Regions from separate parts of the Staphylococcus hsinchuensis genome, predicted to be linked through region 1. Evidence: predicted binding sites of a transcription regulator. Region 1 holds the regulator's gene; each other region holds the start of a gene.
The links. Region 1 encodes CtsR, which represses protease genes until heat stress. Its sites were predicted from a motif close to ATGGTCAATAAAGGTCAAACA; they were not measured.

Region 1 (11,177 bases):
TAATATGACGTTACCTGCTTGATGGATTTCTTCCATAACTTTTTTCAAGCGTTCTTCAAATTCACCACGATATTTCGTACCTGCAACAACCGTACCCATATCAAGAGACATCACGCGTTTATCTTTTAATGTTTCTGGCACTTCGTTGTTAACAATTGCTTGAGCTAAACCTTCTGCAATTGCTGTTTTACCAACACCAGGTTCACCAATTAATACTGGGTTATTTTTAGTACGACGACTTAATACTTCGATTACACGAGTGATTTCTTTATCACGACCGATGACTGGATCTAATGTGCCATCTTTAGCGATAACAGTTAAGTCACGTGCAAGTCCATCTAATGTTGGTGTGTTGTTTGATTTGTTTGCTTGCGCATTTTTTGTATTCATTTCAGGACTGCCTAGTGCTTTTACAACTTGTGCACGGGCTTTCGTAATGTTTAAGTCTAAGTTTGCAAATACACGTGCAGCGACACCTTCATTTTCACGAATAAGACCAAGTAAAATATGCTCAGTTCCTACGAAATTGTGATGCAATTTACGTGCTTCATCCATTGATAATTCAATAACCTTTTTCGCACGAGGTGTGTAATGTAGCGCACCCATTTGCTCTTGGCCATGACCGATAAGTTTTTCAACTTCTTCGATGACCTTTGCTTCCGTAATATCAAATGACTCTAGCACTTTAGCTGCAATACCTTCTGGCTCTTTCATAAGTCCTAAGAGTAAATGTTCTGTTCCTATATTTGAATGATTTAATCTAATTGCCTCTTCTTGGGCGTGTGCTAATACACGTTGTGCACGCTCTGTTAATCTACCAAATAACATAATAGCATGACCTCCTAATTTATATGTTCTCTCAATATTTGCGCTCTAATTTCATTTACTGATCTATCATCTTCATCATCTAATAAGAATGGTGTTTGCATCGCGATCATCATTTCATTAAATTTAAAGTGCTCTAATTCTAAATAACCTAAATCAATACCAAGCTTTACATCGCTCAGTCTTAATGAGGCCTCTTCCATATTCATCAGTCTACTATACTTTAAAATACCTAACGAACGATATACTCGATCTAGCGTTTCACTATGATTGTGCTCATTAAGCTGATCCCTTATTTGAAGTTCTTCGTTGATAATCTGTTGCACAACTTCGTTTAAACTCTCGATAATATGATCTTCGGTGTTACCTAAAGTAAGCTGGTTAGATATTTGATATATATGACCGTAGACTTGCGAACCTTCTCCGTAAATACCTCTAATTGTAAAACCAAATCGGCTGATTGTTTGAGCAATGCGATTCATCCGGTTCATAATCGATAATCCAGGTAAGTGCACCATGACACTCGCCCTCATACCTGTCCCAATATTTGTAGGACAAGTCGTTAAATAACCGAGATTTTCATCAAAGCTAATATCTAATGCTTTATCTAATTTGTCGTCAATTTCTGATGCTTTCTCATACAAACTATGCAGTGATAAATCATTTCCCATTGCTTGTATGCGAATATGATCTTCTTCATTTACCATGACACTTAACGATTCATCCTCATTCGCTAACAATGCAGAAGCCGGTTGTTTAATTAACTCTGGGCTTATTAAATGTTTCGCCACAAGTTTATATTTACTCTGTTGGTCCATCATATCTAATCGTTGAATAGACATTTCTGGAAGTGCATCCTGTACTTCGTTTATCACTCGAAATCCTGCCTCTTCTGATGGAAACATCAACGGATGAACATGATTATTTAAATTTCTAGCTAGTCTAATTCTTGATGACATAACGACTGGCACTTCAGCTACATTACGCATCCATTCACTCATATATGCATTAATTTCACTGTTGTTCATCACGATTCACCTCGCTGTCCGCCTTCAAAGCTTTGATTTCATCACGAACAATTGCAGCTTCTTCGAAATTTTGTTCTTCTATGAGTTTGTCTAAATATGACGATTTTTCTTCTATTTTCTTTTTAAGTGCTAACTTTTTATATGAAGACTGAGGTGTTTTGCCGACGTGTTCAACTTGTCCGCCTTGCACGCGTCTAACAATATCGATAATGTCGTCTTTGAAAGTTCCAAAGCAATCCGCACAACCGAATTTACCGACGTGTGCAATATCTTTGAGGGTCATACCGCACGTAGGACAACGTTTCTCTTCTTTAAATGCAATGTTATCAAACTCTAAGCCGTGTTTTGCTGCTAAGTGCTGTAAGATTTGTTTAATGACGAAAGTATCTTCAATATCATCGTTACCTTGCATTTGCTGATCGTTCGACCAAACATTATCACTTTGTGCACATGTCGGACAAAGCCATTTTTCTTCTAATCCATCTACGCCTTTAAAAGCAACTTTATATTCAGCTTCGTTTGAATGACAATTTTCACAGAGCACGTCACATCACCTCACTTTAATAATAACTAATCACGTGTAGCAAACGTTTAAGAATATTAGCTCGAATAATATCTCGAGCCATCACATCCATGTTTAATGTTTCTCTGTCTATTACAGCTCTGATCATCTTAGCTTCTCTTTCATTGATGTAATGGTTGTCTAATAAACCATCAATAATATAGTATCCTTGTTGTTGAGAAATAGATGGTCCGATCAATTGTAATAAGTGATTAATATAACCTTTTACGTCTCTATTTTCTATCTTCGTGATGCGGATATAACCGCCTCCACCACGTTTACTTTCTATTTCATAACCGTGTTCGTTCGTAAAACGAGTCTTGATCACATAGTTTAGCTGCGAGGGTACACAATCAAAGCGTTGCGCAATATGTGCACGTTGAATTTCAACTACATCTTCATTTGCGTCCTCAAATAATTTCTTAATGTATTGTTCTATGATGTCGGACATGTTATGCATGTTCATCACCTCTTTTGACCATCTTTGACTATATTATATGACCAACTTTGACCTTTTTCAACCAATTTGATTTAAAAATTTTAAAATACTCATGTTAGTAAACTCTGTTTTATTGTATGATATAAGATAAGAAAATTTAAAAGGGACTGAAATTATTATGCATATTATCATAGGATTAATTGGGATTGCAGTATTTTTAGGCTTGGCCTATTTATTTAGTTCTGACAGAAAGAACATTCGATGGAAGTATGTCGGAATATTACTCTTAATACAACTTGTATTTGCTTTCATATTATTAAAAACAAAGTTCGGTATTACAGTTATCGGAGCGATATCAAATGGCTTTAACTATTTACTATTAAAGGCAGCTGAAGGTGTAAAATTCGTGTTCGGTGGTTTCGAATATGTCGATCCGAAGAACCCACCATTCTTCTTTAATGTATTACTACCTATCGTATTTATTTCAGCGTTAATTGGTATCTTACAATACACAAAAATTTTACCTTTAATCATTAACTTCTTAGGTTTAATCATTTCAAAAATTAATGGTATGGGTCGTCTAGAATCATACAATGCGGTTGCTGCAGCTATATTGGGACAATCAGAAGTATTCATTTCATTAAAGAATGAGTTAGCTCACATTTCTAAACAAAGACTCTATACGTTAACTGCGTCTGCGATGTCTACAGTTTCAGCTTCGATCATCGGTGCATACTTTACGTTGATTGAACCACGATACGTAGTTACAGCTGTAGTATTAAATTTATTTGGCGGTTTTATCATCGCATCTATCATCAATCCATACACAGTTGATGAAAAAGAAGATAAATTGATTTTAGAGAAAAGTGAAACAAAGAAACAATCTTTCTTCGAAGTATTAGGGGAATACATCTTAGACGGATTTAAAGTTGCAGTCATTGTCGGGGCAATGTTAATTGGTTATATTGCAATCATTGCATTGCTCAATGGTGTCGTGAGCGCCATCTTCACTGGCGTATCTGGTGGACATATTACATGGGACTTCCAAACATTAATTGGTTTTGTCTTTGCGCCGTTTGCATTCTTAGTCGGCGTACCATGGGATGATGCCGTTCAAGCAGGTTCAATCATGGCAACTAAATTACTTTCAAACGAATTCGTAGCAATGGAAAGCTTGAGAAAGGCGAAAGATATGAGCGACCATGCGGTTGGTGTTATTTCAGTATTCGTTGTATCATTCGCAAACTTTAGTTCAATTGGAATTATTTCTGGTGCGATTAAATCTCTAAATAGTGAAAAAGGAGATATGGTTGCACGTTTTGGATTAAAATTATTATTCGGTGCGACACTCGTATCATTTATCTCAGCAGCTATAGCAGGATTCTTCATTTAATAAAAAAGTGGTTCATCGCATATTTGCGACGAACCACTTTTTATTATTTTAATGGGATTTATATTATTTTTCTTGTTTAGCTACAATTTCATCTATGAAATATTGAGTAATTCTAAAATCATCTGTTAATTCAGGATGGAAAGAAACACCCAAATATTTACCTTCTTGTACTGCTACAATTTTATTTGAGATTTCACTAAGAATTTGAGCCTCGCCATGAACTTCTGTGATATGGGGTGCACGAATAAACACGCCTTCGATATCTTGAGCCACACCTTTAACATCTAATTCACTTTCAAAGCTATCTACTTGTCTACCGAAAGAATTTCTCTCAACAGTAATATCTAATTTATTGAGATAACCTTCTTCGCCAACTATATCTTTAGATAGTACAATTAAACCTGCACATGTCCCAAACATTGGAAGCTCAGATTGTTGTAAGGCTTCTTTAAAGCCATATAAATTCATTAAGCGACGTAAAGTAGTAGATTCACCACCAGGTATGATTAAGCCATCTATATCGTTTAACTGCTCTGTTCTTTTAACAGAGATACCTTCATGTCCACTTAATTCAATATGGCGTATATGTTCTCGAACAGCACCTTGAAGTGCTAATACACCTATCTTCATCTTACCAACCACGCTCTTGCATACGTTCTTCTAATGACAATTCATTAATGTCTAACCCTTTCATAGCAGTACCTAAATCTTTTGCTAAACGGCCTATTAATTCATAGTCTTGATAATGTGTTGTAGCTTGAACAATCGCTTTGGCGAATTTTTCAGGATCATCTGATTTAAAGATACCTGAACCAACGAACACACCATCAGCGCCTAATTCCATCATTAATGCAGCATCTTGAGGTGTTGCTACACCGCCCGCAGCAAAGTTAACTACTGGTAAGCGACCATGATCTTTAATATCTTTTAATACTTCATAAGGTGCACCAATATTTTTAGCCTCAGTCATAATTTCATCATCATTCATTACTGTTAAACGACTTACTTCAGCATTAACTTGTCTCATATGTCTTACTGCTTCAACGATATTACCTGTACCTGGCTCACCTTTCGTACGTAACATCGCTGCACCTTCACCAATACGTCGTGCAGCTTCCCCTAAGTTACGGCAACCACATACAAATGGTACAGTAAAGTTATCTTTACGTAAGTGGTATTCTTCATCTGCAGGTGTAAGTACTTCAGATTCATCGATATAGTCAACACCCATAGATTCTAATACTCTCGCTTCAGTAATATGACCAATACGACCTTTAGCCATGACTGGTATAGAAACTGCATTCATAACCTCTTCAATAATATTTGGGTTAGCCATACGTGCTACACCACCAGCTGCTCTAATATCAGATGGTACACGCTCTAAAGCCATCACTGCAACTGCGCCAGCTTCTTCAGCGATTTTAGCTTGTTCTGCATTTACGACGTCCATAATTACGCCGCCTTTTTGCATTTCAGCCATACCTCTTTTAACTCTTTCTGATCCAGTCATTTTACTCATAAATTATTACCCCTTTACTAAGTTGATTAAATTCATTTTAAAAGATAAACTGGTATTTAAAAAGGGACAATTCCGAATTAATTTAAGGGGTCAGTTATATGGTAAAATCACATCTCTATATCAAATTGTATGAAGATTTAAAACAACAAATTATTGAAGGTCAATATCAATCTGGAGATAAATTCCCGTCAAAACGTGCATTAAGTCAGCACCTTTCAGTGAGTAACACTACGATTGAGCACGCTTACCAATATCTATTAGATGAAGGTTATATTTACTCGAAACCACGTTCAGGTTACTTCGTCTCAGATATCGAGAATTTACCACTTATACACAGAACAGGATCACCTGTAGAATATGATGAAGATTCAAAAACGATTCAAAATGATGTTACAACTCATTATGATTACGCATTTAATTTAAGAGAAATAGATACGGAATATTTTCCAAACCAACAATTTAGAAAGTACGCACGTGACACTTTTGAAGATAATGCAGTGAATCTATTACAATATACGCACCCTAAAGGGGAGTGGAAGTTACGCCAAGAAATCGCACATTATCTGTTTTATAGTAGAGGGGTTACATGTCGACCAGAACAAATTATTGTTGGATCATCTACTGAACAGCTCATTTATTTACTAACCGATATATTAGCAGAAACAGACTACATTATTGAGAATCCAAGTTACCCACCTATCAAAAATGTACTGGATAAAAAAGAAATCTTCTATGCGCAATTCCCAGTAAACAAGACAGGTATGGATTTAAAAAACTTAAAAACCTCAAACTATCATGTTGCATATGTGACACCATCCCACCAATTTCCAACTGGATATGTCATGAATCTCAAAAAAAGAACCCAATTAATTCATTGGGCTCAACAACGAACTGATCGCTACATCATTGAAGATGATTACGATTCAGAATTTAGATATTTTGGGAAACCTATTCCTGCTTTACAAAGTTTAGACACGAAAGACAAAGTGATTTATATCAGTTCATTTTCAAAATCACTGTTCCCTAGTTGCAGAATCGCATATTTAGTCCTACCCGATAAATTAGTGGATAAATTCGATCATATGCATAATAAACCATCAAATACAGTGCCTACACACATGCAACATATCGTAGCAAAATTCATGGCTTCTGGAAGTTTTGAACGGCATTTAAATAAAATGCGTAAAGTATATAAAGCCAAACTTCAATATATTATTGATGCGCTAGAACCCTATCATAAACAGTTGAAGATTGATGACGCACTTGCGGGCATGCATTTCACTTTAACTGTAAAAAATAAATTAACAACAGAACAATGTTTAGCACGTGCAAAAGATAACCACTTAAAAATCATTCCTTATAGTATGTATGATGATACAATCACTGAAACCAAATTTATTTTAGGATTTGGAGGCATTCCATTTTCAAAAATTAAAGATCACACCGACGCTTTAATCAAATCCTTAACCGTTTAGACTCACTTGTCCAAGGCAACTTGGGCTTAGTGAGTCTTATGCAAGTGTGGAAGCACTTGCGTACCTATCATTCATCAGCTTCAAACGCTTTTAAAGCACTACTTGTTTTTTCAATACTTAGTAGTGCTTACGTAAGTGGTTAACCCACTTACGAATCCTTTTTAACCAGGGACAATGCAAGTTAGAAGTTAAGCTCCTTTTGTGCCTGCGGCACTGATTAGCGCCGTTTGGATATAAAAAAAGAGACCTTTCGGTCTCTTGGGTTATTGCCTGGCAACGTCCTACTCTTGCGGAACGTAAGTCGGCTACCATCGACGCTAAGGAGAATCTTCCTGATTACGAAGGCAAGCGCTCGCATCTTTCCTCATTTTCGTTCTTTCCTTATTCACTTACCTCTTGTAAGCTCTTTGCGTCTTTCTCTCAATTCGTCAGCTTCAAACGCTTTCTTCTATCAGGGACAATGCAAGGTTAGAAGTTAAGCTCTTTTTGTGCCTGCGGCACTGATTAGCGCCTTTTTTCATATAAAAAAAGAGACCTTTCGGTCTCTTTCTTGGGTTATTGCCTGGCAACGTCCTACTCTTGCGGAACGTAAGTCCGACTACCATCGGCGCTAAGGAGCTTAACTTCTGTGTTCGGCATGGGAACAGGTGTGACCTCCTTGCCATTGTCACCAGACAATGCAATGTATGAAATTATACATTCAAAACTAGATAATAAGTAAAATGAATGAAACCAAACAAAACGTTTAAAAATTGATTAAGTCTTCGATCGATTAGTATTCGTCAGCTCCACGTATCGCTACGCTTCCACCTCGAACCTATTAACCTCATCATCTTTGAGGGATCTTATAACCGAAGTTGGGAAATCTCATCTTGAGGGGGGCTTCATGCTTAGATGCTTTCAGCACTTATCCCGTCCATACATAGCTACCCAGCGATGCCGTTGGCACGACAACTGGTACACCAGAGGTATGTCCATCCCGGTCCTCTCGTACTAAGGACAGCTCCTCTCAAATTTCCTACGCCCACGACGGATAGGGACCGAACTGTCTCACGACGTTCTGAACCCAGCTCGCGTACCGCTTTAATGGGCGAACAGCCCAACCCTTGGGACCGACTACAGCCCCAGGATGCGATGAGCCGACATCGAGGTGCCAAACCTCCCCGTCGATGTGAACTCTTGGGGGAGATAAGCCTGTTATCCCCGGGGTAGCTTTTATCCGTTGAGCGATGGCCCTTCCATGCGGAACCACCGGATCACTAAGTCCGTCTTTCGACCCTGCTCGACTTGTAGGTCTCGCAGTCAAGCTTCCTTATGCCTTTACACTCTATGAATGATTTCCAACCATTCTGAGGAAACCTTTGAGCGCCTCCGTTACTCTTTAGGAGGCGACCGCCCCAGTCAAACTGCCCATCTGACACTGTCTCCCACCATGATTAATGGTGCGGGTTAGAAATCCAACACAGCAAGGGTAGTATCCCACCAACGCCTCCACGTAAGCTAGCGCTCACGTTTCTAAGGCTCCTACCTATCCTGTACAAGCTGTGCCGAATTTCAATATCAGACTACAGTAAAGCTCCACGGGGTCTTTCCGTCCTGTCGCGGGTAACCTGCATCTTCACAGGTACTATGATTTCACCGAGTCTCTCGTTGAGACAGTGCCCAAATCGTTACGCCTTTCGTGCGGGTCGGAACTTACCCGACAAGGAATTTCGCTACCTTAGGACCGTTATAGTTACGGCCGCCGTTTACTGGGGCTTCGATTCGTGGCTTCGCAGAAGCTAACCACTCCTCTTAACCTTCCAGCACCGGGCAGGCGTCAGCCCCTATACATCACCTTACGGTTTAGCAGAGACCTGTGTTTTTGATAAACAGTCGCTTGGGCCTATTCACTGCGGCTCTCCTGGGCTTGCACCCTAAAGAGCACCCCTTCTCCCGAAGTTACGGGGTCATTTTGCCGAGTTCCTTAACGAGAGTTCGCTCGCTCACCTTAGAATTCTCATCTTGACTACCTGTGTCGGTTTGCGGTACGGGCACCAGTATTCTAGCTAGAGACTTTTCTTGGCAGTGTGAAATCAGCGACTCGAGGAAACAATTTCCTCTCCCCATCACAACTTGACCTTATGAGTGTCGGATTTGCCTAACACTCAGTCTTATTGTTTGGACGTGCACTCCAACAGCACGCTTCGCCTATCCTACTGCGTCCTCCCATCGCTTAAAACGAATCATGGTGGTACAGGAATATCAACCTGTTATCCATCGCCTACGCCTGTCGGCCTCAGCTTAGGACCCGACTAACCCAGAGCGGACGAGCCTTCCTCTGGAAACCTTAGTCAATCGGTGGACGGGATTCTCACCCGTCTTTCGCTACTCACACCGGCATTCTCACTTCTAAGCGCTCCACATGTCCTTGCGATCATGCTTCAACGCCCTTAGAACGCTCTCCTACCATTGTCCTACGGACAATCCACAGCTTCGGTAATATGTTTAGCCCCGGTACATTTTCGGCGCAGTGTCACTCGACTAGTGAGCTATTACGCACTCTTTAAATGATGGCTGCTTCTAAGCCAACATCCTAGTTGTCTGGGCAACGCCACATCCTTTTCCACTTAACATATATTTTGGGACCTTAGCTGGTGGTCTGGGCTGTTTCCCTTTCGAACACGGATCTTATCACTCGCGTTCTGACTCCCAAGTTAAATTGATTGGCATTCGGAGTTTGTCTGAATTCGGTAACCCGAGAAGAGCCCCTCGTCCAAACAGTGCTCTACCTCCAATAATCATCACTTGAGGCTAGCCCTAAAGCTATTTCGGAGAGAACCAGCTATCTCCAGGTTCGATTGGAATTTCTCCGCTACCCACAACTCATCCGCTCACTTTTCAACGTAAGTCGGTTCGGCCCTCCATTCAGTGTTACCTGAACTTCAGCCTGGTCATGGGTAGATCACCTGGTTTCGGGTCTACGACCAAATACTCAACGCCCTATTCAGACTCGCTTTCGCTACGGCTCCACATTTGCTGCTTAACCTTGCATCAGATCGTAACTCGCCGGTTCATTCTACAAAAGGCACGCCATCACCCATAAACGGGCTCTGACTACTTGTAAGCACACGGTTTCAAGTTCTATTTCACTCCCCTTCCGGGGTACTTTTCACCTTTCCCTCACGGTACTGGTTCACTATCGGTCACTAGAGAGTATTTAGCCTTAGGAGATGGTCCTCCCAGATTCCGACGGAATTACACGTGCTCCGTCGTACTCAGGATCCACTCAAGAGTGAATAGATTTTCGACTACAGGATTATTACCTTCTCTGATGTAACTTTCCAGTTACTTCGTCTAATCTATTCTTTTCTAACTCCGTAGAGAGTGTCCTACAACCCCAATAAGCAAGCTCATTGGTTTGGGCTCTTCCCGTTTCGCTCGCCGCTACTCAGGGAATCGATTTTTCTTTCTCTTCCTGCGGGTACTAAGATGTTTCAGTTCTCCGCGTCTACCTTCGGATATGCTATGTATTCACATATCGATAACACGACATAACTCGTGTTGGGTTTCCCCATTCGGAAATCTCTGGATCACAGCTTACTTACAGCTCCCCAAAGCATATCGTCGTTAGTAACGTCCTTCATCGGCTTCTAGTGCCAAGGCATTCACCGTGCGCCCTTAATAACTTAATCTATGTTTTTAGTCAAAAGACTAAAAAGCAAACGTTATTAATCTGTGAGTGTTCTTTCGAACACTAGCGATTATTTTTGAATTCAAGCGTATACACGCTATTCACTCGGTTTTGCTTGGTAAAATCATTATTTTACTTATTTATCTAGTTTTCAATGTACAAAATGGTGGGCCTAAGTGGACTCGAACCACCGACCTCACGCTTATCAGGCGTGCGCTCTAACCAGCTGAGCTATAGGCCCATTTCTATAATATTTTAAATAC
Region 2 (11,177 bases), 270 kb from region 1:
TAAAATATAATATGATAGCATGTATCATGTACAAATATATTAACGACTTAGACTTTCAATAGAGCACGAGACGATTTGTTCTAGTTAAAAATAACTATGGATGGTGTGGGAAAATGCAACGAGAAGAAAAAGAAATAGTAAAAAGCGAATTATTGGTTGTTACTGGATTATCAGGAGCAGGAAAATCAGTAGTCATTCAAAGTTTAGAAGACATTGGTTATTTTTGCGTAGATAATTTACCTCCAATCTTATTGGGAAAATTTGTAGATTTAATGGATCAAGGTAATCCATCTTTACAAAAGGTAGCGATTGCTATTGATTTACGTGGTAAGGAATTATTTGAAGCGTTAATTCAAGAAATTGATCAAATTAAGAGTAATACAGACGTTATTGTAGACATTATGTTTCTTGAAGCTACAAATAATAAGCTTATTTCTCGTTATAAGGAAACACGAAGAGCACATCCATTAACTTATAATGGTCAACGTTCATTAATTGATGCAATTGAAGAAGAGCGCAGTTTATTGAGTGAAATTAAAAGTCTTGCGAATTACACAATAGATACTTCACATATGAAACCTAAAGCGCTACGTAATCAGATACGTGACTATTTTAACGATAGTGATTTCCAAACATTTAATATCAATGTCATCAGTTTCGGTTTTAAACATGGCATTCAAATAGATGCAGACTTGGTATTCGACGTAAGATTTTTACCAAATCCGCACTACGTTGATGAATTAAGGCCATTAACTGGTGAAGACGAAGCGGTATACAAATATGTGATGAAATGGAAAGAAACGAATATATTTTATGAAAAGTTAATGGACTTGTTGAAATTTATGGTTCCGGGTTATAAGAAGGAAGGTAAATCACAACTTGTCATAGCAATTGGATGTACAGGTGGACAACATAGATCAGTTGCCTTAGCGAAACGCATTGGGGCAGAACTACAAGAGAGCTTTGATTATAATGTTTATGTTCATCATCGTGATGCACATATAGAAAGTGGCGTGAAATAATACTATGAGAAGAATCAAACTTGTCCTCATCGGTGGAGGTACAGGTTTATCCGTTTTAGCAAGAGGTTTAAAGGATTATCAAATTGATATTACGACGATTGTAACTGTTTCAGACGATGGTGGTAGTACAGGTAAGATAAGAAATGAAATGGATATACCAGCACCAGGGGATATACGAAATGTAATTTCTGCATTAAGTGAAACTGAATCGACATTGGAACAATTATTCCAATATCGCTTTAAAGAAAATCAAATTGAAGGGCATTCATTAGGAAATTTATTAATTGCGGCTCTGACAAATATTACTGATGACTTTGGTCATGCGGTGAAAGAGCTAAGCGAAATACTTAACATTAAAGGACGCGTCATACCATCTACAAACGCGAGTGTACGTTTAAATGCTGTCATGGAAGATGGTGAGGTCATTTATGGAGAGTCTGAAATTCCTAAACGAAATAAACGTATAAAAAATGTCTTTTTAGAACCCGAAGATGTTGAACCTATGGAAGAAGCCGTACAGGCTTTAGAAAATGCCGACCTCATAGTTATGGGGCCAGGCTCATTATATACAAGTGTGATTTCAAATCTTTGTGTCAAAGGTATTTCAGAAGCATTATTAAAATGTGATGCCCCTAAATTGTATGTGTCTAATGTTATGACACAACCAGGTGAAACAAATGGCTATACTGTATTAGATCACGTCAACGCAATTCATAATCAAATTGGTGAAAAATGTATTGATTATGCACTTTGTGGTTCACAAACATATAATAACGATGTACTTGAACGTTATAAAAAAGATAATGCTGCACCTGTTAAAAACGATTCAGAAGCTATGAAACGACTTGGTATTAAGGTTTTTACACATCCAGATTTAATTGAAATTTCATCGGAAATTTATGTAAGACATAATACCGAAGTGTTGGCGAAGATGATTTATGAAATTGCGTTAAGAGAAACATCAACAATCCAATTCAAGAGAAATACAGATGAATAAATCTAAGCACTCAGCTTAGTAAAGAAGGGCCTGATGATACGATGAGCTTTGCGTCTGATATGAAAAATGAGCTGACGAGAATCGAAGTAGATGAAATCAATGCTAAAGCAGAGCTCAGTGCACTTATCCGAATGAATGGTGCACTCAGTTTATCCAACCAACAATTTATCATTAATGTTCAAACTGAAAATGCCACGACAGCACGTAGAATTTATTCATTAATTAAAAAGGTATTTAAAGTTGAAGTTGAACTACTTGTAAGAAAGAAAATGAAATTAAAAAAGAACAATATTTATATCTGTCGCATAAAAGCTCGCGCACGTGAAATACTAAATGATTTAGGCATTTTAAAGAATGGTATATTCACGCATGAGATTGATGAAGCGATGATTCAAGATGATGAAATGAGACGAAGTTATCTACGAGGTGCTTTTTTAGCAGGTGGTTCAGTCAACAACCCTGAAACATCTTCGTATCATTTAGAGATTTTCTCATTATATGAAGATCATTCAGAAGGTTTAACGCAATTGATGAATAGTTATGGATTGAATGCTAAACATTTAGAACGTAAGAAGGGCAGTATTGCCTATTTAAAAGAAGCTGAAAAAATTTCTGATTTCTTAAGTTTAATCGGTGGTTATCAAGCGTTATTGAAATTTGAAGACGTGCGTATTGTTCGTGATATGAGAAATTCAGTTAATCGTTTAGTTAATTGCGAAACTGCAAACTTAAACAAAACAGTAAGTGCTGCTATGAAACAAGTTGAAAGCATTTTACTGATTGATCAAGAAATTGGTTTAGATAACTTACCTGATAGATTGAGAGAAATTGCGAAGTTAAGAGTTGAACATCAAGACGTTTCATTAAAAGAGTTAGGTGAAATGATGTCTACCGGAAAGATTTCGAAATCTGGGGTAAACCATCGTTTAAGAAAGTTAAACGAAATGGCAGATAAACTCCGCAGTGGTGAAATTATTGAATTATAAGTTTGACAATAATGTAATAATTGTGAAAGAGTAAAGACGGTACGTTGAGTTAAAACGTACCGTCTTTTTTTACATATTTATTCCCAAGATGAAAGGATCATGATGAATGCTTATTTTACTATTAGTTGTATTAATTGTTTCATTAATTGAAGCACTGTATGTAATGAAAAAATGTGTTGACCTCAAAAAGCAAAATGCGCCAGACAGTGAATATAAAAAATTAATCAACAACATATCACCGGTTTTCACCATTACAACTGCTATTTCAATCATCATATTAATCATTTCTTATTTTGTGATTTAGTCATAAAGTCAAATTATCATAAAAAACCCCCCTCGAAGGGAATCGAACCCCTATTCTAAGAACCGGAATCTTATGTGTTATCCATTACACTACGAGGGGATAAAAGGACATTAGTAATAGTGTACAAATGATCATTTTGTCGGTCAATGGAAATATAAAAAACTTTTAAATCTGGGAGTTATATTTTTTGACCATATTTGACTTTTAGGTTAAAATGTATTTATCAGTTAGAATTAAGGAGGCAGTAATAATGAATTTAATACCTACAGTAATTGAAACAACAAACCGTGGGGAACGTGCTTATGATATTTACTCACGTTTATTAAAAGACCGTATCATCATGTTAGGTTCACAAATTGATGATAACGTAGCAAACTCAATTGTATCACAATTATTATTCTTACAAGCTCAAGATGCTGAAAAAGATATTTATCTTTATATAAATTCACCAGGTGGTAGCGTAACTGCTGGTTTCGCTATTTACGATACAATCCAACACATCAAACCAGATGTACAAACAATTTGTATCGGCATGGCAGCGTCTATGGGATCATTCCTACTTTCAGCAGGTGCGAAAGGTAAACGTTTTGCATTACCAAATGCTGAAGTAATGATTCACCAACCATTAGGTGGCGCACAAGGACAAGCAACAGAAATCGAAATTGCTGCTAACCACATCTTAAAAACACGTGCTAAATTAAACAAAATTTTAGCAGAACGTACAGGTCAATCAATAGAAAAAATTGAAAAAGATACAGACCGTGACAACTTCTTATCTGCTGAAGAAGCAAAAGAATACGGCTTAGTAGACCATGTTATGGAACCTGAAGCATAATTAGTGAAATAAAAAGCCTGAGACATACATTGTCTCAGGTTTTTTATATTGTCGTTTTATTTACTTTTACTATTGGAAAATTTATTATCGTAAATTAACTTTCCTCCAAAGGCTACGATGATTAATCCAACTATAATGAAGATTATAGAAACAATGCTCATCGCAATCGTTTTATCAAAAGACAATATACCATTTGCAAGTAGTAACAAGCCTACAATTAATAATAATATGTGCGTGAGTGCATCATATTTCATCATTTAGCACCTCTTTTGTCTAGTTATTTTAATATTGATTCTAACGCTGATTTTAAGTTTGAATATTTAAATTCGAAATTGATCGCTTGAAGTTTGTTAGGGATTACTTTTTGAGTATCTAATACGACTGTCGACATTTCACCGAGTAGTAATCTAAGAAATGGTGCGGGCACCCAAGTATAATGTGGACGCTCTGTCACACGTGCAATCGTATAGCCGAACATATTTTGACGTTCGATGATAGGCGCTGTGAAATTAAATACACCCTGAGCTTTATCGGAATTAATTGTGAAAAGAATAGCTCGAACTACATCATCAATGTGAATCCATGAGTACCATTGCCTACCTGAACCAACCTTACCACCGACATTTAATTCATAAGGTAGTTTCATTAATGGTAATGCACCGTCTTGATTTGAGAGTACCATACCAAATCGTCCAATGATGACGCGTGTACCTAAAGTCTCAAACTGTCGAGCTTTACGTTCCCATTGATAGACCACTTCAGATAAGAAATCAAAAGGTAACGTTTGATCTAGTTCAGTATAGGTACGATATAAATCAGGCGGGTAATACCCGACAGCACTCGCATTAAAGAACACTGACGGCTTATGTGTGCGGTCTTTAAATAAGTCGTATAAAGCTTGTGTAGCTTTCAGTCGACTTAACATAATTTCTTGTTTATACGATTGTGTCCATCGTTGATTTAAACTAGCACCTGCGAGATTGATTACAAAGTCGATGTCACTTGGAACTTGTGATTCCCAATTTGGCTGTGACCAATTGATATATGTTATTTGTGATTGTGACGTTTGAATATTCTGTCTCGTTAATACAGTGATATGGGCTTCACTATGGACAATGGCATTGATTAACTCTGAACCGATCATACCAGTGCCGCCTGTAATTAAATAATTTTTCAAATAGATCACCTCTTCGCTATGTATTCTATTATACGAATGTTAGTGAGTAGCTACAATTTATTTAATACGCAAATGACATATAGTGTTCAAAAATTAGTCATCAATATGTCATTAAGTTGCGTTGAAATCTATTTTATTTGAGGTTATATAGATTTATAATTAAAGTACCTTCGATAGAAATTAATCATCTCTTAATTATTTCAGTATACCCATAATATACTTACGAAGGTAAATATCTAACTCCCTTTAGTAATGAGCCTGAGACGTTACAACGTTTCAGGCTTTTGTAAGTTACAAATGAAAGTTGAGTAAGTAAGGGGTATTGCTGAAGGTGGTTACGAAGAGTTAGATGTTACTTCAAAAAATAGTGTATTTTTTGCATAGTCGTCCATTTCTCTTTATACTAACGTTAGTTATAGATTAGTGAATAAAGATCTGAGATATAACTAAAGCAGTAATTATAAGTGTAACTATTATTAATAATAAAATAACTATTTGTTTCTTCGATTTTGGTTGAGATTCATAATCATCGTTTTCCGACATCATACGTCGTAATCCTTTTTGCTTGTGATTATCTGTTTCATTGAAGATATCATGCGGATTGTAGTTATTATTAGTCATTAAAAGGGTCACTTCCTGTAATAGTTAATAAAGTGTAAAATGTGTTTATTTTAAGAAATAATACTGTTCAGGGTTTGAGTACTTCTGAAACAGTTAAAAGGGAAGTAGCTATTTTATTAGCGACATACTCATGGTAACATGTTAATGGCTAAAAAATAATAGATTAAAAGTTGTTGCAGTTTAAAAAAATTCGTGTAGAATATATTTTTGTTATTTTGAAACAATGTCACTTGAGAAATAAATTTATTGAAATGAAGTGAGGGGAGCATATGTCGAACCGAAATGGTGGAATGAGTTCTTTTGCTAAAATTGTTAGTGGCGTTATCGTTTTATTATTGATCAGTGGTTTAGTGTTTGCAGTATTTGCATTCGTTGATCATTCTAATAAGGCTAAAGAACGCTTAAACGAACAAAAGCAAGAAGAGAACAAAGATAAAGATAAGAAAAAAGACGATAAAAAGGATGAGGATAAAGACAAAGATAAAGACAAAGATAAAGACAAAAAAGATAATGACTCATCTAAACAAACACAACAAACACAACAGAAACAACAACCAAGTAAAACAGTAGAAAAATCAACAGAGCAGAAACCAACAAAAGAACAAACTTCTGAAAAACGTAGTACTCAAGAGCCATCAACACGTGAAAAACGTACGACAGAAGAAAAATCAACACAAGAGCGTACACAAGAAAAATCCACTGAAGAAAAAACACAAGAAAAACGCACTTCAGAAAAACCATCTACACAACAAAAATCAACAGAGCAACGTTCTACAACAGAGCGCTCAACGCAAGAACCTTCAACAAAAGAAAAAACAGCTGAAGATGACTCAAAACAACAATCATCCCAAGAAGGCAATAGTGCGAAACAACAAGCTTCGACAGAGGAAAAAAAAACTAAACAATCAACTAGTCAGTCTTCTTCGCAACAACCAAAATCATCTGAACAGTCATCAAGTAAACAACAATCAAGCAAACAACAATCTAACCAAAATAGTGGCCAAAGCTCATCACAAAATAGTGATGAGCCATCATCAAGTAGTGATTCTAGCTCAAATAGTAGTTCACAATCCTCTGAACAAAGTGACGAGGACTAAAAAATAACTGGCAGTCAGAATGTAAATCATCCTGACGTGCCAGTTTTTTAATACGTTAAAATGGGAGATTGAATAAAAAGTTTAATAAAATAGTGAGTAATATTGAAAGTATAATACTAGTTAAACAACCGCCAAAACATCCAAATGGACCGCAACCCATTATTCTAAAACCAGTGCCATTCATTTCGCTAAATTGCTCTGACGTATGTCTCTCATCTTCAAAGTGATCTGATCCTTTATAAGATGGATCATTAGGATCTATTACAGTAGGTTCATCTTTTTTAGTCATAGTCTATCCTCCTTCTAATTACAAGGCGTTTGAGTTTATGTTTTATAGATTTTGTAATCGTTAATTTTTTATTTTAATATAAAAATTAATACGACTAAGTTTTAAAATTTCTTATATATAATCTTTTCCTCTAAATCAGGCTTTAAACATCTATGATTAAATTTCAAATTAAAGGGTAATGTATGAAATATAGTTACAAAGTAAACTGAGTATGTATTGGTAAAAAAATTGTAGCAAGTTTTTCTCTTGCATTTCTATAACGATAGTAGTAGGATTGCAACTGTAGAGGTTATATTTTTTTGTCCCACCAGGGACAATATTAGTCAATCCGTGGTTGAAACTTGACCCTTTATTTACACAAGGAGGAGGATAGTAGTGAAAGACTTGATAAAAATTCAACAGAATCTAGTTCCAGAACTCGTTGAAAAAATGTATCGACGTTTTTCAATTCTCACTACTATCTCAAAATATCAACCAGTGGGGAGACGAAGTTTAAGTGAGTATATGGATTTAACTGAGCGTGTGTTACGTTCTGAAACAGATGTGTTAAAGGAACAATCACTCATAAAGGTTAAACCAACTGGTATGGAAATCACAGATAAAGGTGAATCCACTATTCGACAATTGCAAAGTTACTTTAATAGTTATTCTGATGAACATCATCTCGCTCAATCAATTAAAGAGCAATTTAACATTCAAGATGTATTTATTGTGCCAGGTGATTCTGATTCTGATAAAACAGTTAAAGTTGAACTATCGACGCAAGGTGGACAGCTCGTTGAAGAGGTGTTACACGAAGATGCAGTTGTTGCAGTGACTGGTGGCTCAACAATGGCATATTTAAGCGATGCTATGCATCGGCAACCCTATAGTGTATTTTTCGTCCCAGCACGTGGTGGTCTTGGCGAGAATGTGATTTACCAAGCAAATACAATTGCCGCAAGTATGGCACAACAAACAGGTGGCGATTATACAACATTATACGTTCCGGATAATGTAAATGAATCAACTTATAATACGTTAATGTTGGAACCTTCTGTGATTCAAACGCTCAGTAAGATTAAAGAATCCGATATTACAGTTCATGGAATTGGTGATGCGCTGAAGATGGCACGTAGACGTCAATCGTCAATCGAAGTCATCGAAAAACTTCAACATCATAAAGCTTCAGGCGAAGCATTCGGATATTATTTTGATGATCAAGGAAATATTGTTCATAAAGCAAGAACAATTGGACTTCAATTAGAAGACCTTGAATCAAAGAAGTTTATTTTTGCCGTTGCAGGGGGTAAGTCAAAAGGAGAAGCAATAAAAGCTTATCTTTCAATAGCTCCTAAAAATACAGTGTTAATCACTGATGAAGGTGCGGCAAATATTATCGTAAATCATAGTAATAAAAAGTGATTTCACTTTTTAAATATCATTATAAAGGAGGCTATTATCTATGGCAGTAAAAGTAGCAATTAATGGTTTTGGTAGAATCGGTCGTTTAGCATTCAGAAGAATTCAAAAAGTTGACGGCATCGACGTAGTAGCAGTTAACGATTTAACTGACGACGAAATGTTAGCGCATCTATTAAAATATGACACTATGCAAGGACGCTTCACAGGAGAAGTTGAAGTAGAATCAGATGGTTTCCGCGTAAATGGTTCAGAAATCAAATCATTCTCAGAACCAGATCCAAGCAAATTACCTTGGAAAGACTTAGACATCGATGTAGTACTTGAATGTACTGGTTTATTCACTGAAAAAGAAAAAGCAGAAGCTCACATCGAAGCAGGTGCTAAAAAAGTATTAATCTCAGCACCAGCTAAAGGTGACTTAAAAACAATCGTATATAACACAAACCATGACCAATTAGACGGTTCAGAAACAGTTGTTTCAGGTGCTTCATGTACAACTAATTCATTAGCTCCAGTAGCTAAAGTATTAAATGATGACTTTGGTTTAGTTGAAGGCTTCATGACAACAATCCACGCATACACTGGTGACCAAAGTACACAAGATTCACCTCACCGTAAAGGCGACAAACGTCGTGCGCGTGCTGCAGCAGAAAACATCATCCCTAACTCAACAGGTGCTGCTAAAGCAATCGGCTTAGTAATCCCTGAAATCGATGGTAAATTAGATGGCGGTGCGCAACGTGTACCTGTTGCAACTGGTTCATTAACTGAATTAACTGTTGTATTAGAAAAAGACGTTACAATCGAAGACGTAAACAAAGCAATGAAAAACGCTTCAACTGAATCATTCGGTTACACTGAAGACGAAATCGTTTCATCAGATGTAATTGGTATGACTTACGGTTCATTATTTGACGCTACTCAAACACGTGTTATGACAGTTGGAGATCGCCAATTAGTTAAAGTTGCAGCTTGGTATGACAACGAAATGTCATATACTTCACAATTAGTACGTACTTTAAATCACTTAGCATCACAATCTAAATAAGATTGAATTAAAATATTAATTTAACAAGCTCATTGTGCTGTGTTAAATTTAACTAAAAGCTTAGGAGTAAGCGGGGAGCACAAACGCTTCTCCGCTTATTTTACTTTATTGTTCCATTAAGAGGAGGAAATTTAGATGGCTAAAAAAATTGTATCTGACATAGAAGTTAAAGGTAAAACTGTTCTTGTTCGTGCGGATTTCAATGTTCCAATGAAAGACGGAGAAATCACTGATGATAACCGTATCGTTCAAGCTTTGCCTACAATTAAACATTTAATTGAAAATGGCGGGAAAGTCGTTTTATTCTCACATTTAGGTAAAGTTAAAGAAGAAAGCGATAAAGAATCATTAACATTAAAACCTGTAGCTCAAGAACTTACTGACAAATTAGGTCAAGAGGTTAAATTTGTTCCTGAAACACGTGGCGAACAACTTGAGCAAGCAGTAAAGGAATTAAATGAAGGTGACGTGTTATTAGTAGAAAATACACGTTTTGAAGACCTAGATGGTAAAAAAGAATCTAAAAATGATCCTGAACTAGGTAAATACTGGGCGTCTCTTGGAGATGTATTTGTAAATGACGCATTCGGAACAGCTCACCGTGAACATGCTTCAAACGTAGGTATTGCATCTAATTTAGAAACAGTAGCTGGATTCTTAATGGAAAAAGAAATTAAGTATATCGGCGGTGTTGTTGAGAATCCTGAAAAACCAGTAGTAGCTATACTTGGTGGAGCTAAGGTTTCAGACAAAATCGGCGTAATTACTAACTTATTAAAAATTGCGGATAAAGTATTAATTGGTGGAGGCATGTCATACACATTCTTTAAAGCGCAAGGTAAAGAAATTGGCCAATCACTATTAGAAGAAGATAAAATTGATTTCGCAAAAGAATTACTAGATCAACATGGCGATCAAATCGTATTACCAGTTGATTGTAAAGTAGCGAAAGAATTTTCAAATGATGCTGAAATCACTGAAGTATCTGTAGATGAAATCCCAGAAGACCAAGAAGCGATGGACGTTGGTCCGAAGACAGTTGAACTATTCAAAGAACAACTTCAAGGTGCTCACACAGTAGTTTGGAATGGACCTATGGGTGTATTCGAATTCAGCAACTTTGCAAAAGGAACAATTGGTGTTTGTGAAGCCATCGCTGAATTAAAAGACGCTAACACAATTATCGGTGGCGGCGATTCTGCAGCAGCAGCAATCTCTCTAGGGTATGCTGATGACTTTAGCCACATTTCAACTGGTGGCGGTGCTTCATTAGAATATCTAGAAGGTAAAACATTACCAGGCGTACAAGCTATTTCAGATAAATAATTTACACACGAACGTATATTAAAAATGATATGTATCATTCGTTTATGAATATATAAAACTAATAAATAGGA
Region 3 (11,177 bases), 400 kb from region 1:
CAATTAACTTTCCCATCATTATCTTCAGTTACGTATAAAGCTATCAATGAAAAGGAAATGATCTCTGAAGAAATGAGATTAATTTACGTGGCATTAACACGTGCGAAAGAGCAACTCTTTTTAATCGGACGTGTAAAGTCAGAGAAAGAGTTACAAAATTGGGAACAAGTTTCTGTTTCAGGTACGCATCTTCCAGTGAGTTACCGTTTAACTGCACAAAGTCCAATTTCAATGATTTATCCGATACTTTCAAAGTATCAGTCTACAGAACTGTCCAATGAGTTGCGTTTTGAACGGAATATTGATGAGGTTGATACCTCAATGAAACCTTATGTTCAATTAAATATTGATCTTTATGAGGATATCGCAACTGAATCAGTGGGTGAGATTGAGCGTGCGCATACATTAAACGAAATGGAATCATTTAATTCAGGTAACGAAGAAGTTAGAATGCAAATCGAACGTCAGTTAGCTTTCCGATATCCATATCAAACTGCTATACATCAACCATCTAAACAATCAGTTTCTGAGTTGAAACGACAATTAGAAACAGCTCAAACAGATACGAACTATGATCGCGTTCGTCAATATCGTATCGGTACGAGAACATATGAACGACCTGCTTTCTTGAGTCATACAAAAGTACGTAGAGCCAATGAGATTGGTACGTTGATGCATACAGTAATGCAACACTTACCATTTACTGAAGATGGTTTAACACGTGAGCAACTCTTAAATTACATCGACCGTTTAATTGATAAGAATATTATTAAAGAAGATGCTAAAAAAGATATTCAAATAGATGATATTATGCATTTTATCGAAAGTCCGCTATATCGCAAAATTGCAAATAGTGATGCAATCTATCGTGAACTTCCATTTGTAGTTAATCAGAATAAAGTAGATAAAAGGCCAGATGACCAAGATGCTTCAATCATTCAAGGTATGATTGATTTAATCTTTGTAAGTGACGGTGAATATTACTTTGTAGACTACAAAACAGATGCTTTCAATAGACGTCGCAGTATGACAGATGAGGAAATAGGTCAACAATTGAAAGATCGTTATAAAATACAGATGGCATATTATAGAAATACGTTGGAGACAATATTAAATAAAGAAGTAAAAGGATACCTCTATTTCTTTAAATTTGGTCAACTCTCAATTGATTAATCTTAATAAAGGAGCAACGTAAATGACAACATCTAAGAGAGTATTTGAGTTAGATGCACTGAGAGGATTGAGCTTATTTGGAATATTATTAATGAATATTTTGCCATTTAGTTTTCCATACGATGAATCTTTTTTACCTGATAAAGTAGATGGGGTGGATGAACTGATTATTCGTATTGTCACGACGTTAATTATCAGTTCATTTTATCCTATATTTACCTTTTTATTTGGGTATGGTCTGGCGATAATGTTTGACCATAGCGTGCAACGTGATTACGGGTACTATCCAGTGATATTTAGACGGTTAACCTTTTTATTAGCATTAGGTTTAATCCATGGTTACTTCATATTTTCAGGGGACATTTTAGTTGATTATGCAATTACTGGGATGATTGCTGTACTTTTAATTAAGAAAAGACCAAAAGCCTTATTTATTACAGCGATTGTATTATTTACAGTAAAAATAGTACTTATCGCTATACCAAAATCACTCTTTACTTGGTTGAATGGTCGCTATGACACTGCAAACTTTACGGGCACATCTATATCGAAGTTTATTAATACGAAGCAACATGGAAGTTATATGAGTAATATTGCTTTAAATACTTATGAAAAAACAATGCACATTTTAGATTTAGTGACGTTTGGTGCTTTTTTTGAATTTCTGCCTTATGTCTTATTAGGTATGGTTGCTCAAAAGGTAAACTTAATTGACTACATACGAAATAATCAACGAAAAGCGATGAAGTGGGGTTGTACCTTTCTCATAATAGGATATTTAGTTAAATTGCCATATGCTATAGATTACGCCAATCAGGCATTGTCAACTTTGAGTACAATGCTTGGTGGTCCACTAGTTGCAACAGGTTATGTATTATTATTTATAATATTATGTCAAAAAAGTAATTTTGTGCGCTTCATTTCAATGTTTAAATATCCGGGGAAGTTAAGTCTCACAATTTATTTAACACAAAGTATAATTTTCACACTTATTTACGGCGGTTTAGGTTTTGGGTTCGGTTTATATGACCGTTTGGCACTATATCAGTCCTATATGATTGCTATTGTAATATTTATACTTCAAATGATATTGAGTTACTATTATTTGAAGAAATTTAAGAAAGGTCCATTTGAATGGATATGGCGAAAATTCACTTATCTTAAGTAATTTCATACTTTAACAAATTTGTTAGAATTTTAAGAATTTTAATGCGTATTTATTTGTTATTTCATCCTTGATGAAGTTATAATAAATATTAATAAAAGATGAGGAGCTGATATTGAATGAAATTCCTATCATTCAGACATGACGGAGAGGCATCTTATGGTGTGAAAGTAAAACGCGAAGAAGCGGCTTGGGACTTGAAGAAAGTTTTTGCTGATTTTTCAGAAGGAGAATTTCACCCTAAACAATTACTAAACGGACTACAACAAAATCAAACGATAGATTTTCAAGAGCAAGTACGTAAGTCAGTTGTAGCTGCTGAAGAAAGTGGTAAAGGAGAAGATTATAAAGTACAATTTTCAGATATTGAATTTTTACCACCAGTAACGCCGACAAATAACATCATTGCTTTTGGACGTAATTATAAAGAACATGCAAGCGAGTTAAATCATGAAGTAGAACGCTTATATGTATTCACTAAAGCAGCTTCATCATTAACTGGTGACAATAGTACGATTCCTAACCACAAAGATATTACTGATCAACTAGATTACGAAGGTGAACTTGGTGTAGTAATTGGTAAATCAGGTGAGAAAATACCTAAAGGTTTAGCATTAGATTATGTGTATGGCTATACAATCATCAATGATATTACTGATCGTAAGGCGCAATCATCACAAGATCAAGCATTCCTTTCTAAAAGTTTAACAGGTGGATGTCCTATTGGACCTTACATCGTTACTAAAGATGAATTACCAACACCGGAAAATGTAAATATCGTAACGAAGGTAAATAATGAAATCCGTCAAGATGGCAATACAAGCGAAATGATTCTTAAAATTGATGAATTAATTGAAGAAATTTCAAAATACGTTGCATTACACCCAGGCGATATTATTGCTACAGGTACACCGGCAGGCGTTGGTGCTGGGTTGGAACCACCACAATTCCTACAACCAGGTGATGAAGTAAAAGTAACAATCGATAACATTGGTACATTAACAAATTATATTGAGAAATAAATTAAATCACGCATAAACAAGGTAGATAGTTATACTGAAATACATGTAATAACTATCTACCTTTTGCATTGTTGGTGAAAAGGCTAGGTATATCTTTAGAAAAATCTTTAAAAATGATTAACAGTTCAGTATCATGGGAATGTGTATGGAGCAATCGTTTATGTTTTGCTACATTAACAATATGACATACAATATTGAGTTAAATGTACAATTGTATGTTTTTACTAACGCTACAAAGACATGTTTATTTTACTTTATTAGTTCAAATTGTAGGGGGGACCAACTATGTTACATATTCATATTATGACATGGGCGTTGGCGATTATACTATTTTTCGCCACTTACTTTAACTTTTCAGAAAAGCAAGGTGCGACGCCATACTTCAAACCAATTCATATGTTACTAAGATTATTTATGGTATTAGTACTGATTTCTGGTTTTTGGTTATGGATTCAAGCATTTACTATGGACAACGCAGGTAGTCATATCGTATTGTTACTTAAAATGTTATGCGGTGTAGGCGTTATCGCTTTAATGGAAGTGACAATAGCAAAAAGAAAAAAAGGACAACCTAGTAATGGGATGTTATGGATTACTATCGTGTTAATCCTTATTACAATGACTTTAGGTACGATTTTACCAAGAGGCCCAATTACACAAATGTTCGGCCTATAAGAGATGAATAAATAAATTAAAGCCCATCATAAGAAGCATAAACTTTTTATGATGGGCTTTTTATATAACATTATACACATTTAATAAATGTCACCATTATTTATTTCGCGCTTTGTAACCAATCATATTAATAACGTCTTTTGGGCTACTATAAGGTGGGGCGTATGCAACTTCAAATTCTGTAAGTTCATCTATGGTAAGTTGATTCATCATCGCCATCGATAATATATCAATACGTTTATCTACGCCTTGTTGCCCCACAGCGGCCGCACGCAAGATGCGGCGATTAGACTTATCAAAATAGACACGTAATGTTATTTGAGTATTACCCGGGTAATAACCAGCATGTGTACCCTGAGTAGTTTCTACATATTCATAATTAAATTGGTCTAATAATTGAGGGTTAACACCTACGCTCGCTAAAGAATAATCAAAGAATTTAACTATATTAGCACCTAAAAATCCTTTGAATACCATATTTGGATTACCTGCAATTTGTTCAGCAATAACACTGGCGGCACGATGCGCACCCCAAGCAAGTGGGATGTGGGCTTCGAGATCTACATGACGATAACAAGCTTTTATGATATCGCCTAAAGCGTATACATTCGGTATATTCGTTTGGAAACGATTATTCACTGGTATATAACCTTGATCGTCTAATTGTATGCTGGAAGATGCAATGAAATCAGAATTTGGTTTAATGCCGACACCTTCAATTATCATATCGTAGCTTTCGACTTTTCCAGATTTGAAGTAAACCTTTTTTCCCTCAACTTTATCGATTTCTTCATTAAATCGATAATTGATTTCACGTTTATCTAATTCATCGATAATCGTTTGGTTTAAATCTTCATCCATGAGTTTATTAATATGTGTGGAGCGGTGAATTAAAGTCGGTGTGATGCCTCGTGCATAAAAATTTTCAAGCACTTCTAAACTAATATAGCCCGCACCTACAATTAAAGCGTTTGAAACGTTATGCTGCTCAATATATGCATCAATATCATCTGTATCTTCCAGGTTTCTTAACGTGAAAGCCATGTCGCTATTTAAACCTAAAGTATTTGCGCTACAACCTGGGCTTAATATGAGTTTATCGTAGCTTTCCTCAAATGTTTTATCTTGTTGAAGGTTATGAACGGTTACAGTTTGATCATCTTCATTGATACTCGTTACTTTATGATGAGTTTTAACAGTGATTTGTTTTTTATCGAAAAATATTTCAGGTGTTGTTTCGACAACTTTATCGCGAGAATCTACCACTTTTCCGAGATAATAAGGTAATGAACAATTGGCAAAACTCATGTCACGATCTTTTTCGAATACAATGATTTCACTTTCTGAATCTAATCTTCTTATTTGGCTAGCAACAGTGGCGCCTCCTGCGACAGCTCCTACTATAACAATTTTATTCATATCTATACCTCCTTAAGTATAAATTAAATATGGGTCGAGATATGATTTTCATAAGGTATATTTAATTTGAAATAATCATTTAAATATCTGCCGATTCCATCTTCATTATTTGAATATGTGATTTCGTTTGCAACGTGCTTGATTTCGTCTAAACTATTTTCCATTGCAATGCCATGTTTCGCGTATTTAATCATTTCTAAATCATTATCTTCATCACCGAAAGCAATGATATGATTTCGGTCAATATTTAATTCATCTGTGATGTAATCGATACCTGTTGCTTTACTGATACCTTTTTTAACAATTTCTATAACTGGGAATGGTGAACCCCATCTTCTGTGCTCAATATTCTCAGCGTAGAAACGTGTTAACATTTGTTTAATGCGCGGTATCATATTTTCTTCAGCTTCTACTAAAATAGAAGTAGGTGATTCAGTTAAAGTTGTGAGTAAATCACCTGTTTCTATTTTAGGATCACCCATAGAGAAACCGTCAAATAATTTCTGATCAAAGTTATCGAGGAACACACGATCTTGTATTTCAGCTATGATATTTGAAACGCCATAGTCATTTAATGATTGAATAATACTTCTTGATAATTCTAAATCTAGAACTTCATGTAAGGTTTCAAATTGATCATTCTTAGGGTGGTGTACGTATGCACCATTAAAATTTATAACGGGTGTATCTAAATTTAATTCATGATAATATTTTTGGCTCGCTCGATAAGGACGCCCAGTAGCAATCATCAGTTGGTGTCCTTGCGATTGTAATTGTTTTAATATTTTTTTAGTATAAGATGAAATTTCCTTTTCATCATTTAAAAGTGTTCCATCTAGGTCTAAACATATTAAGTGAGTTTCCATGCAAAGCTCCTTATTGAATTTTCAGTAATGTATCAATATCATAGCATTTTATTGGCGTTTTGTAAGATATTTGATATATTGTAGTTATCATATTTTTAAGGAGAGGTGAGACAAATGGATGAAGGATTAAAAGATAGCATTTTAAATGCACTAGAAATGGTTATTGACCCTGAATTAGGTATCGATATCGTAAATTTAGGTTTAGTATATAACGTCGATGTAGACGATGACGGATTATGTACGGTTGAAATGACTTTAACTTCAATGGGTTGTCCTCTTGGACCGCAAATTACTAACCAAGTGAAAAGTGTTTTAGCTGAAATACCAGAAATATCAGATACTGATGTAAATATTGTATGGAACCCACCATGGGGTAAAGAGATGATGTCTCGCTATGCAAAAATCGCTCTAGGTATTGGCTAATATAATTGCTTAATTATATATAGACTAGCCTGAATGAAGGAAGATGTACGAGAATGTAACTGTCGACCAGAAGATGTGGTGGTAAGTTGCTTCCTAAGTCTTTACTTCAAACAGGCTAGTTTTTTATATGTTAATTTTTATACGATTATTTGGAAAAGGTAACATTTTACTTGTATACTGTTTATTATGTGAAATAAAAATAATCATTAAAAAAGTTAGCGAGTCGTTACATAAAAGATTGCAGTAATATTACAAAAATATTACAATAAATAAATGGTATGAATTAAATTTAAACGATTAATATAAAAAATGAAAGTTTGGGGAACATGAATCAAAATTCAAATTATGGTGAGAACAAGGCACATCCTTCAAGATATATGCCAGGATTAGATGGATTAAGAGCCATCGCCGTTATTGGAATAATTATCTACCATTTGAATAAACAATGGCTCACAGGCGGTTTTCTTGGTGTAGATACATTTTTTGTTATTTCAGGATATCTTATAACGAGTTTACTCTTGAAGGAATACGAACAAACGGGAATTATTAATTTAAAGAACTTTTGGATTAGACGTATAAAGAGGTTATTACCAGCAGTGCTCGTATTAGTTAGTGTTGTAACGTTAGCAACACTCATATTGAAACCTGCGCATATTGTAGATATTAAACACGATGCTTGGGCGGCTATATTTTATGTTTCAAACTGGTGGTATATTGCATCAGATGTAAATTATTTCGAGCAATTTGCATTTATGCCATTAAAACATTTATGGTCATTAGCAATTGAAGAACAGTTTTATATATTCTTTCCTATTATATTGATAACGTTATTACTTACTTTAAAGAAATATAGAAATGTTGCATTAATATTTTGGATAGTTTCTTTGATTTCATTACTATTAATGGTCATTATTTCGCAACCCAATGTTGGACACTCACGTGTATATTTTGGTACTGATACACGTTTGCAAACTATCTTGTTAGGTGTACTATTTGCGTTTATTTGGCCTCCATTTAAATTAAAGAAAAATCCTGCACCAATATTAAAGCATATAATTGACGGAATCGGAGTATTTGGATTACTAAGTACATGTCTATTATTTTTCTTTGTTAATGATAATAGCAACTGGATTTATAATGGAGGATTTTATTTAATTTCTGTACTAGCTCTATTTATTATTTTAAGTGCAGTTCATCCTACAGGACGTTTTGCCAAAGCTTTAGGCAATCCAGTATTTGTTTATATAGGTAAGCGTTCATACAGTTTATATTTATGGCATTTTCCAGTGATTAGTTTTGTCCATTCTTATTTTGTTGATGGTCAAATACCGTTCTATGTTTATTTTATAGATATTATTTTAACGTTACTCTTAGCAGAACTGTCATATAGATACGTTGAACAACCGTTTAGAAAGCAAGGTTTCAAAGCATTTACGTTCAATCGTTTCAAAACGAAAGCGTTAATCCGTACAGTTGTATTATTAATATTTGCAGTACCGACGTTAATCATTTTTGCAGGTGCATTTGATTCTTTAGGTAAAGATACAACGAAACATAAAAAGACGACATTTAATACTGAAAAGGCAGATAATAAGATTGTACAACCATTACCTATTGATGTATCGAAATTGACTGGACAAAAAGATAGCAACAGCGATACTAAGGTATATACAAAAATTAAGCCATTATTAATAGGTGACTCAGTAATGGTCGATATAGGAGAAAACTTCAAAACACGTGTACCGAAAGCCAAAATTGATGGTAAAGTTGGTCGAAATTTATATGATGTATTACCAGACGCGAAAAGTAAGTACGGTGAATATAACAAGAAAGATGATAAAGTTATATTAGAATTAGGTACAAATGGTGATTTCAATGAAGATCAATTAAACAAATTAATTGGTGAATTTGGTAAAGCCGATATTTATCTCGTTAATACACGTGTTCCTCGTAACTACGAAAGCCATGTGAATAAGCTTATGGCTCAAGCAGCGAAGAAACATAAAAACGTCACATTAGTCGATTGGCATAAACGTTCAGAGGGGCACACAGAATACTTTGCATCTGATGGTATTCATTTACAACAATCAGGTGTAGAGGCATTATCAGATGAAATATTAAAACAATTAAAAGATAAAAAATAATATTAGAAAATAGACAAACCCTTAATAATTTGAGAAGGGTTTGTCTATTTTTTATTGAGTTTAAATGCTATAAAATGAGTGAAATGATAATAACAAATAATATTAAAAAATTTGTGTTTTATGAACTTAAATTGTTGAATAATAGATGAGTAAGTATTATAATTAAATTAAGGTCAAAGAAAGTCAAAGTCAAAAATAAATCTTTGATCTATCACACATAGTGAGGTGAATGATTTGGATATTAATCAAATGACTTATGCAATGCAAGGCACTTTACAACAAGCTGTTGAAATTGCACAAGAAAATCAAAACCAAAATGTAGAAATAGAAGCCATTTTAAAAGCGGCATTACAACAAGATGAAAGTTTATTTAAAAGTGTATTTGAGAGAGCAAATATTGATACAGAACAATTGATAGAAGCTTATAATCAGAAATTGAAAAATTATCCAACTGTCCAAGGTGACAATGTACAGTATGGCCAATATATTAGTCCTAAAGCGAACCAATTGCTTAACAAAGCTGAAGCTAATATGAAAGCATATGAAGATGAATTTATTTCGATGGAACATTTAACTTTGGCTGCCATGGAAGAAGATGACACAACTAAAAGATTCGTAAATAATAAAGATGAAGTAATTAAAGAAATTATTAAAAAAATAAGAGGAGGGAATCACGTGACTTCACAAAATCCAGAAGCAAACTATGAAGCATTAGAAAAATACGGACGTGACCTTGTAGAAGAAGTTCGTCAAGGTAATATGGATCCCGTTATTGGTCGTGATGAAGAAATCAGAAATGCGATTCGTATATTAAGTAGAAAAACAAAAAACAACCCTGTACTTATCGGTGAGCCTGGTGTAGGTAAAACTGCAATTGTAGAAGGGCTTGCTCAAAGAATTGTACGTAAAGACGTGCCTGATTCATTACTTGATAAAACAATATTTGAGTTAGATTTAAGTGCACTTGTTGCAGGTGCAAAATATCGTGGCGAATTTGAAGAGCGTTTGAAAGCGGTATTGAAAGAGGTTAAAGAATCAGAAGGCAGAATCTTACTATTCATTGATGAGATTCATATGCTCGTAGGTGCAGGTAAAACAGAAGGTGCAATGGATGCTGGCAACATGCTAAAACCAATGCTTGCACGTGGTGAATTACATTGTATCGGCGCAACAACATTAAACGAATACCGTGAATATATTGAAAAAGATTCTGCCTTAGAACGTCGTTTCCAAAAGGTTAACGTTTCAGAGCCAGATGTAGAAGATACGATTTCAATATTACGTGGCTTGAAAGAACGCTACGAAGTTTATCATGGGGTACGTATTCAAGACAGAGCGTTAGTTGCAGCAGCAGAATTATCTGACCGCTATATCACAGATCGATTCTTGCCAGATAAAGCTATCGACCTTGTTGACCAAGCATGTGCGACAATACGAACAGAAATGGGTTCTAACCCAACTGAGTTAGACCAAGTCAATCGTCGTGTAATGCAACTTGAAATTGAAGAATCTGCATTAAAAAATGAATCAGATAACGCAAGTAAACAACGACTACAAGAATTACAGGAAGAATTATCAAATGAAAAAGAAAAACAAAATGCGATTCAATCACGTGTTGAAGAAGAAAAAGGTAAAATTTCTAAACTTCAAGAAAAACGTACAGAGTTAGATGAAAGCCGTAAAGCGTTAGAAGAAGCTGAAACGAACTATAATTTAGAAAAAGCAGCAGAACTACAACATGGAAAAATACCACAAATTGAAAAAGAATTACGTGAAATGGAAGCAACTTTCCAAGACGAACAAAATGGAGACACAGATCGAATCATTAGAGAAATTGTTACTGATGAAGAGATTGGTGACATCGTAAGTTCATGGACAGGTATTCCAGTTTCTAAATTAGTCGAAACTGAAAGAGAAAAACTATTAAATCTATCTGATATCTTACACGAACGTGTAATTGGACAAGATAAAGCAGTAGATTTAGTATCGGATGCAGTTGTAAGAGCGCGTGCCGGAATCAAAGATCCTAATAGACCAATCGGTAGTTTCTTATTCTTAGGTCCTACTGGTGTAGGTAAAACAGAATTAGCAAAATCACTAGCTTCAACATTATTTGATTCAGAGAAACATATGATTCGTATCGACATGAGTGAATATATGGAGAAACATTCTGTGTCTAGATTAATTGGGGCACCTCCAGGCTATGTAGGTCATGATGAAGGCGGTCAATTAACAGAGGCTGTGCGTCGTAACCCTTATTCGGTGATTTTATTAGATGAAATAGAGAAAG

Region 2: clpP (ATP-dependent Clp endopeptidase proteolytic subunit ClpP) is a predicted target of CtsR. The motif match lies at 3,494-3,514, and genes of this name have one in related genera.
Region 3: clpB (ATP-dependent chaperone ClpB) is a predicted target of CtsR. The motif match lies at 9,057-9,077, and genes of this name have one in related genera.

Annotation. Positions count from the first base shown of each region.
Region 1 covers NZ_CP128355.1:842,344-853,520, reverse strand. Annotated here, with positions in the region: gene QQM35_RS04210 (ATP-dependent Clp protease ATP-binding subunit) at 1-828, opposite strand, end outside; gene QQM35_RS04205 (protein arginine kinase) at 843-1,853, opposite strand; gene QQM35_RS04200 (UvrB/UvrC motif-containing protein) at 1,840-2,397, opposite strand; gene QQM35_RS04195 (CtsR family transcriptional regulator) at 2,414-2,875, opposite strand; gene QQM35_RS04190 (NupC/NupG family nucleoside CNT transporter) at 3,033-4,247, shown strand; gene pdxT (pyridoxal 5'-phosphate synthase glutaminase subunit PdxT) at 4,311-4,877, opposite strand; gene pdxS (pyridoxal 5'-phosphate synthase lyase subunit PdxS) at 4,879-5,766, opposite strand; gene QQM35_RS04175 (PLP-dependent aminotransferase family protein) at 5,865-7,241, shown strand; rRNA gene rrf (5S ribosomal RNA) at 7,802-7,916, opposite strand; rRNA gene QQM35_RS04165 (23S ribosomal RNA) at 7,994-10,915, opposite strand; tRNA gene QQM35_RS04160 (tRNA-Ile) at 11,079-11,155, opposite strand.
Region 2 covers NZ_CP128355.1:1,109,700-1,120,876, forward strand. Annotated here, with positions in the region: gene rapZ (RNase adapter RapZ) at 114-1,022, shown strand; gene QQM35_RS05485 (gluconeogenesis factor YvcK family protein) at 1,027-2,019, shown strand; gene whiA (DNA-binding protein WhiA) at 2,061-3,005, shown strand; gene QQM35_RS05495 (hypothetical protein) at 3,112-3,309, shown strand; tRNA gene QQM35_RS05500 (tRNA-Arg) at 3,337-3,408, opposite strand; gene clpP (ATP-dependent Clp endopeptidase proteolytic subunit ClpP) at 3,560-4,144, shown strand; gene QQM35_RS05510 (hypothetical protein) at 4,201-4,401, opposite strand; gene QQM35_RS05515 (TIGR01777 family oxidoreductase) at 4,422-5,321, opposite strand; gene QQM35_RS05520 (hypothetical protein) at 5,742-5,942, opposite strand; gene QQM35_RS05525 (DUF4887 domain-containing protein) at 6,212-7,039, shown strand; gene QQM35_RS05530 (hypothetical protein) at 7,095-7,328, opposite strand; gene QQM35_RS05535 (sugar-binding transcriptional regulator) at 7,704-8,732, shown strand; gene gap (type I glyceraldehyde-3-phosphate dehydrogenase) at 8,773-9,780, shown strand; gene QQM35_RS05545 (phosphoglycerate kinase) at 9,916-11,106, shown strand.
Region 3 covers NZ_CP128355.1:1,245,692-1,256,868, forward strand. Annotated here, with positions in the region: gene addA (helicase-exonuclease AddAB subunit AddA) at 1-1,173, shown strand, start outside; gene QQM35_RS06295 (DUF418 domain-containing protein) at 1,196-2,341, shown strand; gene QQM35_RS06300 (fumarylacetoacetate hydrolase family protein) at 2,458-3,360, shown strand; gene QQM35_RS06305 (YisL family protein) at 3,646-4,035, shown strand; gene QQM35_RS06310 (CoA-disulfide reductase) at 4,132-5,454, opposite strand; gene QQM35_RS06315 (Cof-type HAD-IIB family hydrolase) at 5,478-6,320, opposite strand; gene QQM35_RS06320 (metal-sulfur cluster assembly factor) at 6,435-6,743, shown strand; gene QQM35_RS06325 (acyltransferase family protein) at 7,070-8,887, shown strand; gene clpB (ATP-dependent chaperone ClpB) at 9,122-11,177, shown strand, end outside.